Regions from separate parts of the Bartonella acomydis genome, predicted to be linked through region 2. Evidence: predicted binding sites of a transcription regulator. Region 2 holds the regulator's gene; the other holds the start of a gene.

Region 1 (9,834 bases), on a different contig from region 2:
CTTGGTGCTGCTAAGCAACGGGGGTATCTTTCAGAGGAAGAAGAGCATCAGTTTGTCCAGCAATTGGCAGAAGTTCCGCGTCTTTTAAATGAAGTTCTAAAGCTGGATGATAAAATTGAACATATTTGTCGTGATTTGGCGCATGCAAAAGGGGTTCTTTATCTTGGGCGTGGGACTTCGTATCCAATTGCTTTGGAGGGAGCACTTAAGCTGAAGGAGCTTTCTTATATTCATGCTGAAGGTTATGCGGCAGGTGAGTTAAAACATGGGCCAATTGCGTTGGTGGATGAGACTATTCCGGTAATTGTTGTAGCCCCTTATGATCGATGGTTTGAAAAAACTTTTTCTAATATGCAAGAGGTGGCAGCGCGAAATGGCCGTATTATTTTGATAACTGATAAAAGAGGGGCAGAAACCGTTCATTTTGAAACTTTATCAACGATTATTTTGCCTGATGTTCCAGAATTTATTACGCCCATTATTTATGCTTTACCTATTCAGTTAATTGCTTATCATACAGCTGTTTTATTAGGAACAGATGTTGATCAACCCCGCAATTTGGCAAAATCAGTTACTGTTGAGTAAAAATAATTTTATGTCTTTAAAATTTTGAAAGAGTAGAGATAACACATTAATGGGGATGCATAATTTATTTTTTACAGATTGGTTAAGGATATTGCATACGAATATTTTCTCATTTTTTCCATTTTGTTTCGGAATCAAAAAAACTTTTCTTGTATGTCAGAAAAGGAATCAGATATGTGAATAGACAAAATTGAAAAAAGCTAAATTTGCTTTTATGAACTGTTGTCATGCAAGGACTAACTAATATTGGAAGTGGGGGTGAAGTGCTAAGATTGGTTTGTTGTTGCTCCATAAGTTTGAAGGTAAAACTAGAGCTTTTAGATGAAATTATTTTTTGAGGGCGATTAATATACATTATAAGAACAAGAGAGTTTTTGATTGATTTCCTCTTTATTCTAAACGACAAAAGTTTTTAACAGTGCTGGTTTATAAACGGCATGGCTTTTCTCAATTTTTTGTTGCTGACCACTTGTATGGTTCACTTTATAGATTCTAAGGGTAAGTCTTGTTCCAAATATTTGTTACGCACTACTTAAAATATTTAATGTATGAAGTTTTACATATCTTATATCTCTATTTTAAATAACAGAATTTTACGGCTCAAAAAGATAAATTATAAGTTTTTTAAATTTATTTGAGTGCTTTTTATTATTATCCTGCTCGCAGTAAACGTGTAGCATCTTCGCGTCCAAAAAGATAAAGAAGTAAACGTAAAGCTTGTCCTTGTTCTGAGGAAAGGTGCGGATCACGTTGTAGGAATAGGCGTGCATTTCTTCTTGCCATTGATAAAAGATCACTATGTACAGCAAGATTTGCTATGTGGAACTCGGGCATGCCAGATTGTCGTGTGCCTAAAAGCTCTCCTTCTCCTCGCAGGCGCCAGTCCTCTTCAGCAATTTTAAAACCATCTTCTGTAGCACGTATAATATTAAGACGTGTTGCAGCCATTTTTGTTAGGGGATCTTTGTAGAGCAAAATACAAGAGGATTTTTTATCTCCCCGTCCTACACGACCACGCAGTTGATGTAGTTGTGAAAGACCAAAATGTTCCGCATGTTCAATGACAATGATCGAAGCATCGGGAATATCTACGCCTACTTCAATGACTGTGGTTGCAACTAAAATATTTATCTTTCCATCTTTAAAGGAAGCCATTGCTGCTGCTTTTTCATCTGTTGACATTTTGCCATGTATTATCCCAACACGCGCTCCAAATCGCTCTTGGAGAAGAGCAAAACGACTTTCAATTGAAGTGAGTTCAAGAGCTGTCGATTCTTCCACTAAAGGACAAATCCAATAGAGCTTTTCTCCTTTTTCTATTGCAAGGGTAATGCGTTCTATGAGTTCATCAATGCGTTTTAAAGAAAGTGTTGCTGTTGTAATGGGCTGTCGTCCCACGGGTTTTTCTGTAAGTTGAGAGACATCCATGTCGCCAAAAGCTGTTAAAACCAGTGTGCGCGGAATTGGAGTAGCAGTCATGACGAGCATATCAGGCTTATGACCTTTTGCTGTAAGGGCAAGACGTTGATGTACACCAAAACGGTGTTGTTCATCGATAATGGTGAGGGAAAGATTATGATAGGAAACATTTTCTTGTATGAGCGCATGGGTTCCGATAATAAGAGAAGCTTGACCTGAGTGAATAGCTTTCAAAATATTTGTACGTACTTTTCCTTTTTCTCTGCCTGTTAAAAGAACTGTTTGTAAGCCAATTTTTTCGGCAAACGAGGTAATTGTTGCAAAGTGTTGCCTAGCAAGAACTTCTGTTGGGGCCATTAAAGCGGATTGTCCTGAATTTTCAGCAATTTGTGCCATTGCCATGAGTGCCACGACGGTTTTTCCTGCTCCTACATCACCTTGAAGAAGTCTTAGCATTGGCTTTGCTGAAGCAAGATCATTGGCAATGTCATGTATTGCTTTTGTTTGTCCATTTGTCAGTTGAAAGGGAAGAACTTGCAGCAATTTTTTAGTGTAAACACCTGTTGGCGGTCGAGATGTTCCAACAAGAGATTTTGTTTGCAAACGCACCAGTCCAAGAGCCAATTGACAAGCAAGCAATTCATCATAGGCGAGACGTTTGCGTGCTGCACTCTCTAGAGTTAAATCATTGGGATCGATGGGGGCATGAATACGGCGTAAAGCAACGGGAAAAGAAGAAAAATTGTGCTGTTTTTTGACACTTTCTTCTATCCATTCTGGTAAAAGAGGAATATAATCAAGGGCATTTTGTATTGCACGTCTTAGGGTTTTTGTCGAAAGGCCAGCAGTAGAGGGGTAAATGGGTTCGACTAAGGGCATTTGGTGTGATTGTTCGCTTGCTATGATATGGTCGGGATGTACCATTGACAGCTGCCCGTTAAAACGTTCAGCTTTGCCTGATACAATGACTTTTTTTCCTTCCGGAAGTTGTTTTCTTAACCAAGTAGATTGAGCATGAAAGAAAACTAAATTTATTTTTCCTGTTAGATCATGTGCTGTGACCCGATAAGGTAATCGATTACGGCCCATTGGTGGTGGCTGATGCTGATCGATAACAATTTCAAGAGTAATGGTAACTCCTTCTTGTGCATCAGCAATAGTTGGACGTATTCTACGATCTATAACGGAATGGGGCATTAATTGAAGAAGATCAATAAGGGTGGGTTCGCGTTGCGTGAGATTTATGTTTAAGACTTTTGCTAACAAGCTATAAACTTTTGGTGTAATCCCAGAAAGGATACGAATAGAATGAAAAAGGGGGACAATAAGGCTTGGAAGCATAAGTAAATTTAGCTTGCTCTTTTTGTTTTTTCTAGTGCTTTGAAAGAGCTTTTTGGGGATAAGTCATAGCAGAAAAATCAAAATTTAAAGAATGCATAAAATAAAAAGTGCAAGAAAGAGTAGCAATATTCATAATATTCTCTATGATTTTCTCTTTTTGTTTTTATCTATTTATTTGCTGTGAATAGAGATATTTTCTTGATGAAAGTCTTTTATAAATAGCAATAAACTGAAACAGCTTGCTCATATGCAGGGGTGATAAACTTATAGATTAAAGGTGAGATAACTGAGCAAGTTCTCTCTTGTTAAGGCAGATAAGAGCTGCGATTTAAACAATTTATTTTGTAGTGGGGTATTGTGAGAGTGGTAGAAGATAAAAGAAAAATAGGAGATAAAAAGAATACCCTTCCTCGCTTTATTCATTTGAGGGTGCATTCTGCTTATTCACTGCTCGAGGGAGCTTTAAAGATTCCGCAAATTGTTCAGCATGCAATTTCAGATCATACACCAGCGATTGCTATTACTGATACAAATAATTTATTTGGTGCTTTAGAATTTTCGCAATATTGTTTCTCTTATGGAATACAACCGATTATTGGTTGCCAGCTTGCAATTGATTTTGCCGATGAAGGTGATAATTTGCTTCCTTCCCAAGGGCACCATCCTGCTGATTTCTGCTCTCTTGTTTTATTCGCTGCAAGTGAGATTGGTTATGCACATTTAGTGCGTCTTGTCAGCCGTGCTTACCTTGAAAAATCTAATACTGATCCGCCTCATATCAAAATCGATTGGCTGTCATCATGTAGTGAAGGAATCATTGCTTTAACAGGTGGTAAGGGAGGACCTATTAATTTTTCTTTAACAGAAGAGAAAAAAGAACGTGCTATTAAACGTTTAACCGATTTAAAAAAAGTTTTTGCCGATCGTCTCTATGTAGAATTACAGCGGCATGGTTCTTTTGATCGACAAATAGAAGCTGCACTTATTGAGTTGGCCTATAAATATGAAATTCCTCTTGTGGCAACCAATGAAGCTTTTTTTCTGAATAAAGAAGGGTATGAGGCTCATGATGCGCTTATGGCGGTTGCGGAAGGACAAATTGTCTCTAATCCAGAGCGTAAGCGTGTGACGCCAGATCATTATTTGAAATCACAAGATGAAATGGTGACATTGTTTTCTGATCTTCCAGAAGCTTTAGAAAACAGTGTTGAAATTGCATTGCGTTGTCATATTGCTACGCCAGTTCGAAAACCAATATTACCTCGTTTTATCGAGAAATCTGTTGATTCAAACTGTAGTTTAGAGGTAGAAGATAGTGAATTGTTAAATCAAGCAAAAGCTGGTTTGAAAATACGCCTCGAGACAATTGGATTGGCTGAAGGATATAGCATTGCAGATTATGAACAGCGGCTTGATTATGAAGTTTCTGTTATTACACGTATGCAATTTTCTGGCTACTTTCTTATCGTTTCAGATTTTATAAAATGGGCGAAAGCTCATGGTATTCCCGTTGGTCCAGGGCGTGGTTCTGGTGCTGGGTCACTTGTGGCTTATGCATTGACTATTACTGATGTTGATCCATTACGTTTTTCTCTTCTCTTTGAACGTTTTCTGAATCCAGATCGTGTATCGATGCCGGATTTTGATATCGACTTTTGTCAAGAGCGGCGCGAAGAAGTGATTCATTATGTGCAGAAAAAATATGGACGTGATCAAGTTGCGCAAATTATTACCTTCGGTAAATTACAAGCACGTGCGGTGTTGCGGGATGTTGGACGTGTTTTGGAAGTTCCTTATCGCCAGGTGGATTATCTTACAAAATTGGTTCCTGCTAAACCTGGTAGTCAAATTGAATTAGCGGATGCTATCAAAGATGAACCTAAATTTGAGGAAGAAAAGAAAAAAGATCCTCTCATTGGACGAACATTAGATATCGCACTTCAGTTGGAGGGGCTTTATCGTCATGCATCAACTCATGCAGCAGGAATTGTGATTGGTGATAGGCCGCTTTCAGAGCTTATCCCGATGTATCGTGATCCGCGTTCCGATATGCCTGTGACACAATTTAACATGAAATATGTGGAACAAGCAGGGCTGGTCAAATTTGATTTTCTTGGATTAAAAACACTTACTGTTTTGAAAATGGCAGTAGATTTTGTTGCACGAAAGGCAGTCAAAATAGATTTGTCGAATATTCCTCTCAATGATGAGGAAACCTATGCTATGATGGCACGTGGTGAAACAGTTGGTGTGTTTCAAGTGGAAAGTGCTGGTATGCGTAAGGCACTGATTGGAATGAGGCCTGATTGTATTGAAGATATTATTGCTCTTGTTGCGCTTTATCGTCCTGGACCAATGGAGAACATCCCAACCTATAACGCACGTAAACATGGAGAAGAGGAAATTGCTTCTATTCATCCTAAAATAGATCATCTGATTAAAGAAACACAAGGTGTTATTGTCTATCAGGAGCAAGTGATGCAGATTGCTCAGGTGCTTGCTGGTTATTCGCTTGGAGAAGCGGATTTATTGCGGCGCGCTATGGGTAAAAAGATTCATAAAGAAATGCAACAACAGCGTACGCGTTTTGTAAATGGAGCCGTTGCTGGTGGTGTTGATAAAGATCAAGCTAATATTATTTTTGATCTTTTAGCAAAATTTGCAGATTATGGTTTTAATAAATCACATGCTGCTGCTTATGCGATTGTTTCTTATCAAACTGCCTATATGAAAGCACATCATCCCGTTGAGTTTTTAGCCGCTTCAATGACTTATGATATGACAAATACGGATAAGTTAAATGATTTTCGGCGTGAAGCATTAAGGTTAGGTATTAAAGTTATTGCTCCTTGTGTGCAAACATCATATCGTGTTTTTGAGGTTGGCGATAACTGTATTTATTATTCTCTTGCTGCCATTAAAGGTGTAGGGGAAGCCGTTGTAGATCATATTGTTGCTTGTCGTGGGAAGAAAGTTTTTAAAGATCTAGAAGATTTTTGTGCGCGTATTGATCCGCGTATTGTAAATAAACGTGCGATGGAAAGTTTGATTTGTGCTGGCGCTTTTGATTGCTTTCATATTGCACGTGAGATTTTATTGGCAAGTCTTGGAACGCTTCATGCACGTGCACTTCGTATTCTCGAAAACAATTCTAGTGGACAAATTGATATATTTGGCATGATGGGGGGATTAAAAGAGCCTTTAGTTTTATCGCAAACGTCTCCGTGGTTACTGGATGAAAAACTGCATCGAGAGTTTCAAGCAATAGGTTTTTACTTTTCTGCGCATCCTTTGGATGAATATCAAACGATTCTTGCTAAAAAACGTGTACAAAGTTGGGCTCATTTTGCCAATGCTGTCAAAGGAGGGGCTACTGCTGCAAGGTTAGCTGGAACTGTTGTGGCAAAACAAGTACGTAAAACAAAGTCTGGTAAGAAAATGGGGATTATTCATTTTTCTGATACGAGTGGGCAGTATGAGACAGTTCTCTTTTCTGAGACACTTTCCGATTATGAAGCGATACTAGAACCTGGAAAATCTTTTATTATTACGGTGAGTGCCGAAAATCGTTCTGAAGGTGTGAATTTGCGATTAGAGACAGCCCACTCTTTGGAAAAGGAAGCATCACAGAATCACAAAATGATGCGCCTCTTTATAAAAACGGTTGATATGCTATCGCAGATTGAGCAAAATTTAAGTCCCGGAGGGAATGGGGAGGTAGGGCTTATTTTGATTCAAGAAGATGGATTACGAGAGGTCGAAATTACACTCCCAAAGCGATATAAGGTTAATTCACGTGTAGCAAGTTCTATGAAAGCTATTCAGGGCATTATTGATGTGGAGTTAACTTAAATCAAGAATTGTAAAGTGAACGCTTGTCTTGAAAGAGATTTTTAGCTTTATGGATGGTTTAGTTTTTTATTGGATTATAAATTCTAAAAATTTTTTCTTTTATTACTGTAAGTTATATTAAATTGCTTGCTCAATCAATAAAGTTGAGAAGATATGCTTTTTGATTTGTATAGCCGAAATGTAGAGGAATTATAAGTTTTTACCATACGCATTTATGGAATTTATAGCATCATAGCTATAAAGCCAATGAAGGTTAGACATGATGCTCTCTGGTGTGCGAATTTTCATGATAAAATTACGTGCAATTGCTATGGGGCCAGTTGCATGGTAGGCTATTCTGTTAAAATCTCCTCGTTTTTTTACGGCTCTCATTCGAGGTGTACGTATTTCTTTATAAAGTGAAAGCCCTTTTGTTAATGAAAGATCTTTATAAGAGAGTATTTCTGCTAATGTGGCCGCATCTTCTATTGCCATAGCAGCACCTTGTGCTGCAAAAGGAAGGGTTGCATGTGCACTATCCCCAACAAACACTTGTCTTTCTAAGCCTAAAAAACGGTGTTGTTTCATTTGAAAGAGTGGCCAATAGCTCCACGCATCAATATGGTCAAAGATTTGCAAAATTTGCATATGCCAATCTTTAAAAAGAGCTTTCAAATTTTCTTTATTTCCTTTATGCGTCCATCCTTCTTTTGAATTTTCTCCATGTGTGATGGCTACAAAATTAAATAGTTCTGCTGATGATTGAAGAGGATAGACAACAAGATGATTTTGAGGTCCCATCCAAGCAGTAATTGTTTTCACATTTTGCAATAAAGAACAAAAATCTTTAGGAAGATTTTTGAATTCTGCTGTAGCACGCCACGCAATAAAGCCACTAAAATCTGCTCTTTCATGAAAAGGTGTTAATTGCCGTAATGTTGACCAAACTCCATCACATCCGATAAGAAGCGGTGCTGAGTAAAATTGCTGTTGTTTTGTTTGATTTGATGCATCTGTTTTGGTCGTTTTTATATGAATGCCACCAGATTCCATAGGAGTAGCTGATATAACAGTTTCGCCTGTTTTATATTTAATAAAAGAATTTCCTATAACAGCGTTGTATAAAATTTTTTGTAAGGCAGCGCGATGAAGTGTAATATAAGGGAACTTCCAATTTTTTTCCGACAAATTGATAAGATCAACACGCAAACGCGTTTTTAAAGATATCCCATCTCTTAATTCAAGGAAATGGGGTATTGTTCCCATTTCCGTAAGTTTATCAAGAATTCCCCATTGAGCAAGTATACGTGTCGCATTTGGAGTAAGCTGAATACCAGCCCCTACAGCTTCAAGCTGTTGACATTTTTCGATAAGAGTACTTGCTATTCCTTTATGGGCGAGTGCCAAAGCGGTGCTTAAACCGGCAATTCCTCCTCCAACGATGATTGGCGATTGATCCATAAGTTTTCTTCATATTGAAAAAGCAGAAAATGCTTTATAATGAATTTTGAGGATGATATAAACATCCTGTTGGGTTCGTTTGATTGTATGATAATGAGGAAACATAACGATAAAGTGTTGAACAATAAGGGCAAATTTTTTCATCAGCTGCCCCCATGTCAATAAAAATATGGGGATGGTCGAACGGTTGTGTAGCACCCACACACATAAATTTTTTTACACCGATCTCGATTATTTTATATCCAAGGTTGTTTTGGAAGTGGGGAATTTTATGATCAGCCATGGTATCAAGCTCCGGATAAAATTGTCTCATCAGGTATGATTTGTACTTTTTACATAGATGAGTTTGTAATAAAGCTTATGATAATGCAAGGTGCTTAAAAAACAAACGCACTGTCTTTTATGTTAATGGGTTCATTCTCTGTTTTTAGCACTTTGCGTATTAGCAATAATTTCAAATATTTAATGTCAATAACATGAGAAAAATGCATTATTAAAGGGTAAGATATTATAAAGTGTTCTATGAGATATTTAATCATAAGAACGTTAGAAAGTATAGAGGAAGCTTAGCTAAACTATATGGAACAGAGGGTGGCAGATCAAATTTCTCTATCGGATATAACAATGAAAAATCCGAAGAGGTTTGTGAATAGAGAATTTTCATGGTTACAATTTAATACACGTGTATTAATGGAGGCGACTAATCCAAGGCATCCTTTATTAGAACGGCTACAATTTCTTTCTATTTCTGCAGCAAATCTTGATGAATTTTTTATGGTTCGTGTTGCTGGACTTGTTGCTCAAATTCGTTCTGGAGTTACAACTTGCAGTGCAGATGGATGTACACCGCAAGAGCAACTTGATTTTGTGTTAGCTGAGATTTCACGATTGCAGACTTATCAATTACAAGAATTGCATATTTTACGTCATGAATTAAAACAGAATAACATTGAAATTATTTGTTTTGATGAGCTTTCAGAAATTGAAAAATTATGGCTCAAAAAATATTTTCTTGATACAATTGCTCCCGTTCTCAAACCTTTATCTGTTAATTCTATTCACTCTTTTCCATTTATTCCTAATTTAGGGCTTTCACTTGCTCTCCAATTGTCTCGGGGTGTTGATCAATCCTCTACTATAGTGTTGTTGCCACTTCCAATGGCGTTAAGGCGTTTTATTCTTCTTCCTCAAGAGGAC
Region 2 (9,834 bases):
AGCGATTGCTGATTTGCATTATGTTTTTGCCACAACAGCACGTGAAAGATGCGGCTTTAAAACCGTAAAAAGTGCTGTTGAGGCAGCAAAAATATTACGTCAGCGTGAGGGTATTGGACATAAAACGGGTATTTTATTTGGAAGAGAAAGGTGGGGGTTAGAAAATGATGAAATCAGTCTTGTTGATGAAATCATTACTTTTCCAGTTAATCCTGCTTTTGCCTCCCTTAATATTGCGCAAGCGGTTTTGCTGATGTCTTACGAATGGATGAAGTCAGGTTTGGAAAATGTGAGCGATACGGCTTTTCGTGCTGTAGAGATGGAGCCAGCCAATAAAGAAACATTTCATGGTTTTTTATCTCAATTAGAGGATGCTTTGGATATTCGTGGGTATTTTAGACCACGAGAACGCAAAGAAGTGATGCTTGCAAATCTGCGTTCTGTTTTTACACGTGCTCATTTTGGTGAATCTGAGATTCGCTTACTACGGGGCGTTATCTCTTCATTGGATCATTTTTCTCCTCAATTACCGCGAGGAAGTGGGGCACCCGTAGATCGTGAACGTAAAAAATTAAAAACAAATGGAAAAACTGATGGATAAACGGCCTATTCTTTTTTTTGATAGTGGCATTGGCGGTTTAACAGTGTTAAGAGAAGTACGCATTCTTATTCCTGAAATGCAATTTATTTATGTTGCTGATGATGCGGGATTTCCTTATGGAAATTGGGAAGAAAATATCCTAAAAGATCGAATTTTAAAGGTCTTTACAAATCTTTTAAAGCTTTATAAGCCTGCTTTATGTGTCATCGCATGCAATACCGTTTCTACACTGATGATGACAGATTTACGAGAAAAATTCCCCCATACTCTTTTTGTAGGAACAGTTCCTGCAATTAAATTAGCCGCTGAACAAACCAAATCTGGTTTTATTTCAGTATTAGCCACTCCTGGAACAGTTAAGCGTACTTATACGCATGAATTAATCAATTCTTTTGCTGCTCAATGTCATGTTCAGCTTGTTGGCAGTGAAAAACTTGCCGGATTTGCTGAAGATTATTTGCGTGGAAAGCCTGTAGATTTGAAAGAATTACGTCATGAAATTCTTCCCTGCTTTGTCGAGAAAAATGGCAAATATACTGATATTATTGTCTTAGCTTGTACGCATTATCCTTTTTTGCTTAGCTTTTTTCGTGAACAAGCTTTATGGCCTGTTGAATGGATTGATCCGGCAAAAGCTATCGCCAAACACACAAGGTCATTATTACCAGAAAGAGTGCGTTCCAAAAGCATAAAAAAACATAAAGATTTTGCTGTATTTACATCGCAAAATATAACTTCTTCAACGGCGCATTTGTTAAAAGGATTTTACTTAAATATCATGAAAGGAGTTGACTTTGGGATTTAAGATCAATAAAAGTGCTTGTGGCTTTTTTTCTTAAGAAAATGGCATTAATTGACGTGTCCCGTGGATAGTTTTGCCTATCATTATGTAAAAGTATCCTGTCAGTCTTTACATCCAAAGGCAGAGGAGGGCGCGTTTCCTTGAGATCTTCTAAGATCTTGTCTTTTATTTTTAAAGGAAATGCGATGAGTAAACGCGAAACAACGAAATATAAAATTGACCGCCGTATGGGAGAAAATATTTGGGGGCGTCCAAAATCTCCTGTTAATCGTCGTGATTATGGTCCAGGTCAGCATGGACAACGCCGTAAAGGAAAGCTTTCTGATTATGGTGTGCAATTACGTGCTAAGCAGAAATTAAAAGGATTTTACGGTGATATTTCGGAAAAGCAATTCCGTAAAACTTATGAAGAAGCTGCTCGCCGGCGTGGTGATACTGGTGAAAATCTCATCGGACTTTTGGAATCGCGTTTGGATGCTGTTGTCTATCGCGCTAAATTTGTGCCAACAATCTTTGCTTCTCGCCAATTTATCAATCATGGGCATGTTAATGTGAACGGGCGGCGCACAAATATTCAATCATATCGTTGTAAACCAGGTGATGTTATTGAAGTTCGTGAAAAATCAAAACAGCTTGTTTTGGTCCTAGAATCTGTGCAGTTAGCAGAACGTGATGTCCCTGAATATATTGAAGCAGATCATAAACAAATGAAAGCAACGTTTTCCCGTGTTCCTGCTTTTGCGGATGTTCCTTATGCTGTGCAAATGGAACCGAATTTGGTTGTTGAGTTTTATTCCCGTTAAATTTTCTATGGAGGTATGTTGCTCTTTTTTGTTTTAGTATATGCTCAAAAGTGGCGCATCGCTTTATAGTTTTTAAAGTTAACAAATAGCCTTTATGAATGGTGCTATATCAAGTTTATTGTTATATGTAGCAATATGACTTGTGTAGCTCCATTTCTTTTTTATTTATCTTATTTTATAGGTGCGCTGAGTATCTTTTAAAGCTGTATGATGTCTGTTGTTGTCTCTGTTATTCTTGCAGAAAGCTACTTATTGTGCAGGATTATGCTATTATGGATAATATTTCAGTCGAATATCAAACAATGGAAGAGAATGGTAAAAAGACAGCTTCTTTGCTGAGAGGAATTAATGATTGTCATCCGATTTTTCGGGATGCTCCTTCGACTGTAGAATTTCATAAACTACGTAAACGGCTTTTACGTCATGTGCGGCAAGCATTGGATGATTTTTCTATGCTTTCCTCAGGAAAAAAATGGCTTATTGCTTTATCGGGTGGCAAGGATTCTTATGGTTTGCTTGCACTTCTTTTAGACTTAAAATGGCGTGGTCTTTTACCTGTTGAAATTTTGGCTTGTAATCTTGATCAAGGACAACCAGGTTTTCCAAAACACATTCTTCCAGATTTTTTAAATTCTTATCAAATTCCATATCGCATTGAATATGAGGATACTTATTCTATTGTTACGGATAAATTAGTGGAAACACAAACTTATTGTTCACTTTGTTCTCGATTGCGGCGCGGTAATTTGTATCGTATAGCACGTGAAGAGGGATGTTCTGCATTAGTTCTTGGACATCATCGTGATGATGTTTTAGAAACGTTTTTTATGAATTTATTCCATGGTGGTCGATTAGCAGCTATGCCTGGAAAGCTTATAAATAACGAAGGAGATCTTTTTGTTTTGCGTCCTCTCGTTTATGCTGCTGAGGAAGATATGGAAAAATTTTCACAAGCAATGCAGTTTCCTATTATTCCTTGCAATCTTTGTGGTAGTCAAGATGGTTTACAACGCAATGCAATGAAAAAAATGCTAAAAGATATTGAAAAAAGAATGCCAGGACGTAAAGATACCATGATTCGCGCTTTAGCAAATATCCGCTTAAGTCATTTGCTCGATAAAAAAAGTTTTGATTTTGCAAACTTATTATAAAGCTGAATTATGGAGCATAGTGAAATCTTAAATTTTATCTTTAAACAGCAATCCCATAAAGGTCATAAGCATCTGATTTTTCAATTTTGACTGTAACAAATTCACCAACACGAAGTGGTCGTCGTGATGATATGTGTACAACACCATCTATTTCTGGAGCATCATATTGGCTACGGCCTTTAGCAATTTTTCCTTGACTTTCATCGATCAAAACTTGGAGTCTTTTTCCGATTTTCTTCTTTAAAAGCTGTGTAGAAATTTGTTGTTGTTTTGCCATAAAGCGATGCCAGCGACTTTCTTTTACTTCTTCAGAAATATTTTCTAGTCCTAAATCATTGGCGACAGCACCTTTGATTCCTTCATATTTAAAACATCCCGCGCGTTCAATTTTTACTTCTTCTAGCCATTCAAGAAGTATATTAAAATCTTCATTTGTTTCGCCTGGAAAGCCAACAATAAATGTTGATCGTAAAGCGAGATCTGGACAAATTGCTCTCCACTTTTCAATTCTACGATTTGTTTTTTCCATAAGAGCAGGACGTTTCATATTGCGTAAAACAGTTGGTGATGCATGTTGAAAAGGTATATCCAGGTAAGGGAGAATTTTTTTTGCCGCCATAAGCTCAATAACTTCATCTACATGAGGATAAGGATAAACATAATGCATGCGTATCCAAATGCCCATATCACCAAGTTCACGGCAAAGATCAAAAAATTTTGCTTTTACACTGCGGTCTTTCCAAGGACTTTCAAGATATTTAAGATCAATACCATAAGCACTGGTGTCTTGTGAGATAACTAGGAGCTCTTTTACACCAGCTTTTACAAGCTTTTCAGCTTCGCGAAGAACATCATCGACAGGGCGTGAAATAAGATCACCACGTAGAGTAGGGATAATACAAAAACTACATCGATTAGAACAACCTTCAGAAATTTTTAAGTAAGCATAATGGCGAGGTGTTAAACGAATACCTTGTGGAGGAACTAAATCGATAAATGGATCATGAATAGGAGGAATTGCTGTATGAACAGCTTCTATAACACTTTCGTAATCCTGTGGTCCTGTAATAGCTAATATATTAGGATGGTTTTGGCGAATAACATCAGGATCCGCACCAAGACAACCAGTCACAATAACTTTACCATTTTCTTTGAGTGCTTTATCAATATTGGTTAATGATTCATTTCGAGCAGAATCAAGAAAACCACAAGTATTTACAACAACAACATCAGCACCTTGATGTTTCCGTGAAATTTCATAACCTTCAGACCGCAGTCTTGTAATAATTCGTTCAGAATCTACCAATGCTTTTGGACATCCCAGAGAAACGAAACTAATACGAGGTGCTGTCATGATAATCCTGCAACTTTATAATTATTAAATTTTCATTTGCTGTTTTTAATTCATTAAAAATAAAAATGCTCTTTATCTTTGACACATATGCAATATAAATTACCATAAAGCTATTTTTTTATTTTTAATATTTGCGAATGAGTCCAATCAGTTTACCCTGTATCTGTATACGTTCAGATCCATATATCCGCGTTTCATAATGAGGGTTTGCTGCTTCTAATGCAATGAAAGCGCCTTTGCGTCGATAACGTTTTAAAGTTACTTCTTTGTCATCAATGAATACAATAACAATTTCACCTGATGTTGCTGTGCTCTGACGTTTGACAATAATAATATCCTTATCAAAAATACCAGCTTCGATCATAGAATCATCTCTAACTTCTAATGCATAATGCTCGCCTAAATTAATCATATCTGGTGGTAAGGAGAGGGAGCCTGTTTGTTGCAATATAGTGGAAATGGGCATATTTGCTGCAATACGCCCCATAATAGGAATAGTGACATTTTTTGTTTTTTCTTCCTCAAAATTATCAAGATCATTGAAGTTTTTTGATATTTTTCTTTTATTTTTCTCTATCATATTGGGAGAAATTTTACGCGCTAAAGAAAGATTAAATGTTATTTTATCAGGAAGTCGAATCACCTCTACTGCACGGGCACGATTTGGCAAACGACGTATAAAGCCCCGTTGTTCTAGGGCTATCATGAGCTTATGAATGCCAGATTTTGAAGAAAGCTCTAATGCTATTTTCATTTCATCAAAGGAAGGAGGAATACCAGTTGCTTTCATATGATTATGAATAAACAACAGTAGTTCATATTGTTTACATGTTAGCATTCAATATTCCCATCAAAAGAACAAAAAATGAAGAAAAGAAAATATATGTGCTTATAATTATGCTGTAATTTTATAAGATAAAATAAAAATATTTATTTCTTATTTATTTTATAAATTTTATTTTATCTATATTAAAAATATTTTTACTATATTGTATTGCATATACAAATATTAACACACGTGAGAAATAAAATTTAAAAACATATTTTTTCTCTCTTTCATAAGACGTATTAACCTAAAATAAATTATGTCACCTATTGAAAGAAAGATTCTTGAAAAAAATTAGCTATTTCATAATTTTACCATACAGAGCTCAAGTAAACGATATTTTGCTTATTTGGTCAGAAAAGCTAGCGTATTGCATATTATTCCACGATAATTATTTAAAAAAATATTGAGTGACAATTTTATTGTCAGGAGTGATATTTTCAATTTGTATTAAACTTTTCCGATTTATCTTTGCTTTGTTTTCCTTATAATAATGAGATTTTCCAATATGCACTTATTGTCCATTAGAAAAGTTGCACTCATATATATTTTTAGTAAGATGTGCTGCCTATCTTTCAGCTAATATATTTTTTCTTTTGCCCTATGTATTAAACTCAACAATGGAGCATATCGCTGTTTTCTTCGGTGTTGTGATTAACCATATTTACCGTTTTTATAATATGCATGTTTTCGTATTTTAAAAGTTATAATGTATTTTATGTCTAAATTTTTCTTTTTATTCGAACTTAAAATGGAGAAAAAAAGATTGTATCCACAGTGATCGAGAAAGGAGAAAGGCCAGAAAAGTATTGATAACTAAACCGAATAATAATATTTTTTGCAAAAGGTGTTGACCAAATGAAAAGTCAACCGTATGTTCCTCTCACTTTCTACAGAGCAGAATAGCTTTTGTGGGAGCGCGTAGCTCAGTTGGTAGAGCAACTGACTTTTAATCAGTAGGTCCAGGGTTCGAATCCCTGCGCGCTCACCAACTCTAAATAAGATCAATGAATTTCTACAAAAGTTTTAGGAATTTTTGTTGCTTTGGTTCTTTAAATTTACTTTTCTGTACGCTCCGAACCTTTTTAAGTTTTTTATTGATTTTATGCTAAGCGTTTTCTATTAGCATTTTCGATTAAAGTGACCTCATGGGGTTATGATTGTTTTCTCATAATCAAAATAACTGGCCAATCATTATAGAAAATATCCTTTATTTATAAAATATTGATTTCTTTATTTTTTTAATTTATTTACCCTTTCCATGACAGAGATATATTTTTGTGGAAATGTAAAAATATTAACGATATATTAATTTCTTGATAAATGGTTAATTTTAAGGCTATTATGTATACGTGAGGGGAATCATCTAAAAATGTGAATTTCCTTATCGTATACAGAAGGTGCGATGTGATTTTTTGCAGTAAATACTCAATTAAAAATAAGCGGGCTGGCAAATGCTTTTAAATAGCAAAAAGAAATTTACTTCTATTTTTAATTCAACATTTCAATTTCTTTCTGTAGTCGTTGTATCCCAGTTATTGGTGTCTTGCTGCGCAAGCCAAACCGCACACTTTATCATAAAAAGTTTTTATAACAAGAAAGCGATTGATGACGCGCAAACTGCTGTTCTTCCTAAAAAAAATCCAAGTGAGCAAAATCAATTAAGAGAAAAGAAAAAAAAGGGACGAGCTATTGTCGGTAAACCTTACCAAATAAAAGGGAAGTGGTATTATCCCCGAAATGATCCAACCTATCAACGTATTGGAGAAGCATCATGGTATGGTTCAGATTTTCATGGACGTTTAACCGCAAACGGTGAGGTTTATGATATGAATCTTTTGACCGCTGCACACCCCACAATGCCTTTACCAAGTTATGCTCGTGTTACGAATCTAAAAAATGGTTCTTCACTCATTGTTAGAGTAAATGATCGTGGTCCTTTTATGAAAGATAGAATCATTGATTTATCAAAACAAGCTGCGGAAATACTTGGTTATGCAAATGCAGGTGTAGCAAATGTTAAAGTGGAATATATTTCTGAAGCACCTGTTGGTTATTATGATGCTGCCTATTTAATGGCTTCTTACACGTCAGGGAATAACACGTCATCCTCACTCACCTTGGCAGATATTTCGAAAGAAAAAGAAGATATCGTACTAAAGAAATTTGTTACAAATAGTCAGGAACAGTCAGGAGAGGCCGTTATTGCACAAAAACGGTCTTATAAAAATCTTTCAGTAACATTGCCAGAAAACGGTCCAGTTTTGCTTAATAAGCCGACGGTATTTGAGCAAGTTGCTTTAATTAATAAGTTAACTAAAAAAATAACAGTTAACTGATTACAGTTATTTAAAAAAGTAATATTTGTTTCTGATCATCTATAAGTTAAGATTATAGATGATCAGGATTTGTCATTATAATAAGCTCTTCATTACAAACAAAAAAATGAAATTATTTCTTATTCTGAAATAAGGTAATGCTCTACTTAATATTAAAATATGAAAAATGAACAAGAAAGTGTATTGGTTTTTGTGATAATACTGAAGCAAAATAGAAACCTATTTTAATTTCACGATGTGATTCTTAGTCGGAAAAAAACAAGTCTTTTCTTGTATAAGAAGATTCTTTATGCTGTTTCTTCAAATATGGGAGGAGCGGTTATGCACACGGTCTTAAGGGTTGTATTCACCTTAGTTTGGATGTTGATATTAGACGAGTGGGGGAGAGCGCAGAACTTTCAAAATTCTGCATCGCAATTGCTGTTACTTGATAATAACACAGATACAATACTTTTTGAAAAACAAAGTGATATTCCTTTTTTCCCGGCTTCGTTAACAAAATTGATGACCGCTGAAGTCATATTTCATCAATTAAAAGAAGGTGTGTTAAGCAGTACACAAAAATTCAAGGTTAGTGAAAATGCTTGGCGCAAAGGTGGAGCTCCTTCTGGTACAACGACTATGTTTGCTAAAGTAAAGACAGAAATTAGTATTTCTGATCTTTTGCGTGGTTTAATTATTGTTAATGGGAATGATGCAGCTATTATCCTTGCTGAAGGCATAGCGGGAAGTGAGGCTAATTTCGCAAAACTGATGAATCAGAGAGCCAAAATACTCGGATTATCACATAGTCATTTTGTTAATGCAACGGGGCTTCCTGAAGAAGGACAATTTATAACATTGCGCGATATGATCATATTAGCGCGTCATATTGTTCATGAATATCCCGATTATTATACGCTTTACAGCGAGCCTCATTTTACTTGGAATCATATTTTTCAACGGAACAAAAATCCTCTTATTTTTAAAGAAATTGGTGTAGAAGGATTTGCTTTTGGCTATAGTAAAGATGAAGGTTTTTCAATGGTTGTTTCTGTTTATCAAAATCATCGGCGTCTTTTTTTAGCAATAAATGGTTTGCAAAATGGTAAAGGACATACAACAGAAATAGAACGCATCCTTCAATGGGGAATGAGAGCTTTTGTTCTTAAAACGATCTTCACACAAGGACAAACTATTGGCTATGCTTCTGTTTATGGTGGAAAGCAAAATTCTGTTGCTGTTATTGTTAAAGAGCCTATAAATCTTATGCTTTCGAATGAAAAAAAAATAAATATTAAAGCGAAAATTAAATATCATGGCCCATTAAAAGCTCCCATCATTTTAGGACAACCGATAGGTGTTCTTCAGATTTTAGAAGATAAAAAGATTCTTCTCGAAAAAACAGTTTTTGCTGGAAACAAAGTTCAGAAAGGAAGCTTCTTTGTAAAAGTAAAAAACGTACTCTATGAGATAACAATTGGCTGGTTACGAAAATATTTGTAGTGTGTGCTCACAATAAGGGTTGAGGTTTATACGTGTCAGGTTATTTTATTACATTTGAAGGAGGGGAGGGTGCAGGAAAAACAACGCAAATTTCCTTACTCGCTCAGTATCTTTCTAGCAAAGGTTACGAGGTTATTACAACACGAGAACCGGGAGGAACAGAAGGTGCTGAAGTAATACGCTATATTTTGTTGTCGGGTAAGGCCCAACAGTATGGGCCATTTGTTGAAGCGGCCTTATTTACAGCTGCACGTGCTGACCATGTTAACAAAATTATTATACCAGCGATGCAAAAAGGCAAAGTCATTTTATGTGATCGCTTTGTTGATTCTACGCGTGTTTATCAAGGACTCAACAATAGGGTAGATTCTTCTATTCTTACCCTTTTAGAATCTATTGCTCTCAATGGCATAAAACCTCATCTAACATTTTTATTAGATATACCAGCAACATATGGTATGGAACGTGCAAAA

Evidence for each region. The regulator LexA, encoded in region 2, represses DNA repair genes until DNA is damaged. The targets are predictions, from matches to a motif close to TGTTCNNNNTGTGTTCNG.
Region 1: the regulator LexA is predicted to act here: its motif matches at 3,493-3,510, upstream of dnaE (DNA polymerase III subunit alpha).

Annotation. Positions count from the first base shown of each region.
Region 1 covers NZ_BAABIY010000097.1:60,746-70,579, forward strand. Annotated here, with positions in the region: gene glmS (glutamine--fructose-6-phosphate transaminase (isomerizing)) at 1-585, shown strand, start outside; gene recG (ATP-dependent DNA helicase RecG) at 1,237-3,345, opposite strand; gene dnaE (DNA polymerase III subunit alpha) at 3,709-7,197, shown strand; gene ABD909_RS08305 (FAD-binding protein) at 7,387-8,637, opposite strand; gene ABD909_RS08310 (zinc-finger domain-containing protein) at 8,672-8,920, opposite strand; gene ABD909_RS08315 (RNA degradosome polyphosphate kinase) at 9,217-9,834, shown strand, end outside.
Region 2 covers NZ_BAABIY010000002.1:38,920-48,753, forward strand. Annotated here, with positions in the region: gene ABD909_RS00655 (RNA methyltransferase) at 1-601, shown strand, start outside; gene murI (glutamate racemase) at 594-1,406, shown strand; gene rpsD (30S ribosomal protein S4) at 1,589-2,206, shown strand; gene ttcA (tRNA 2-thiocytidine(32) synthetase TtcA) at 2,479-3,357, shown strand; gene rimO (30S ribosomal protein S12 methylthiotransferase RimO) at 3,398-4,711, opposite strand; gene lexA (transcriptional repressor LexA) at 4,836-5,549, opposite strand; tRNA gene ABD909_RS00685 (tRNA-Lys) at 6,453-6,528, shown strand; gene ABD909_RS00690 (septal ring lytic transglycosylase RlpA family protein) at 6,992-7,876, shown strand; gene ABD909_RS00695 (D-alanyl-D-alanine carboxypeptidase family protein) at 8,198-9,361, shown strand; gene tmk (dTMP kinase) at 9,394-9,834, shown strand, end outside.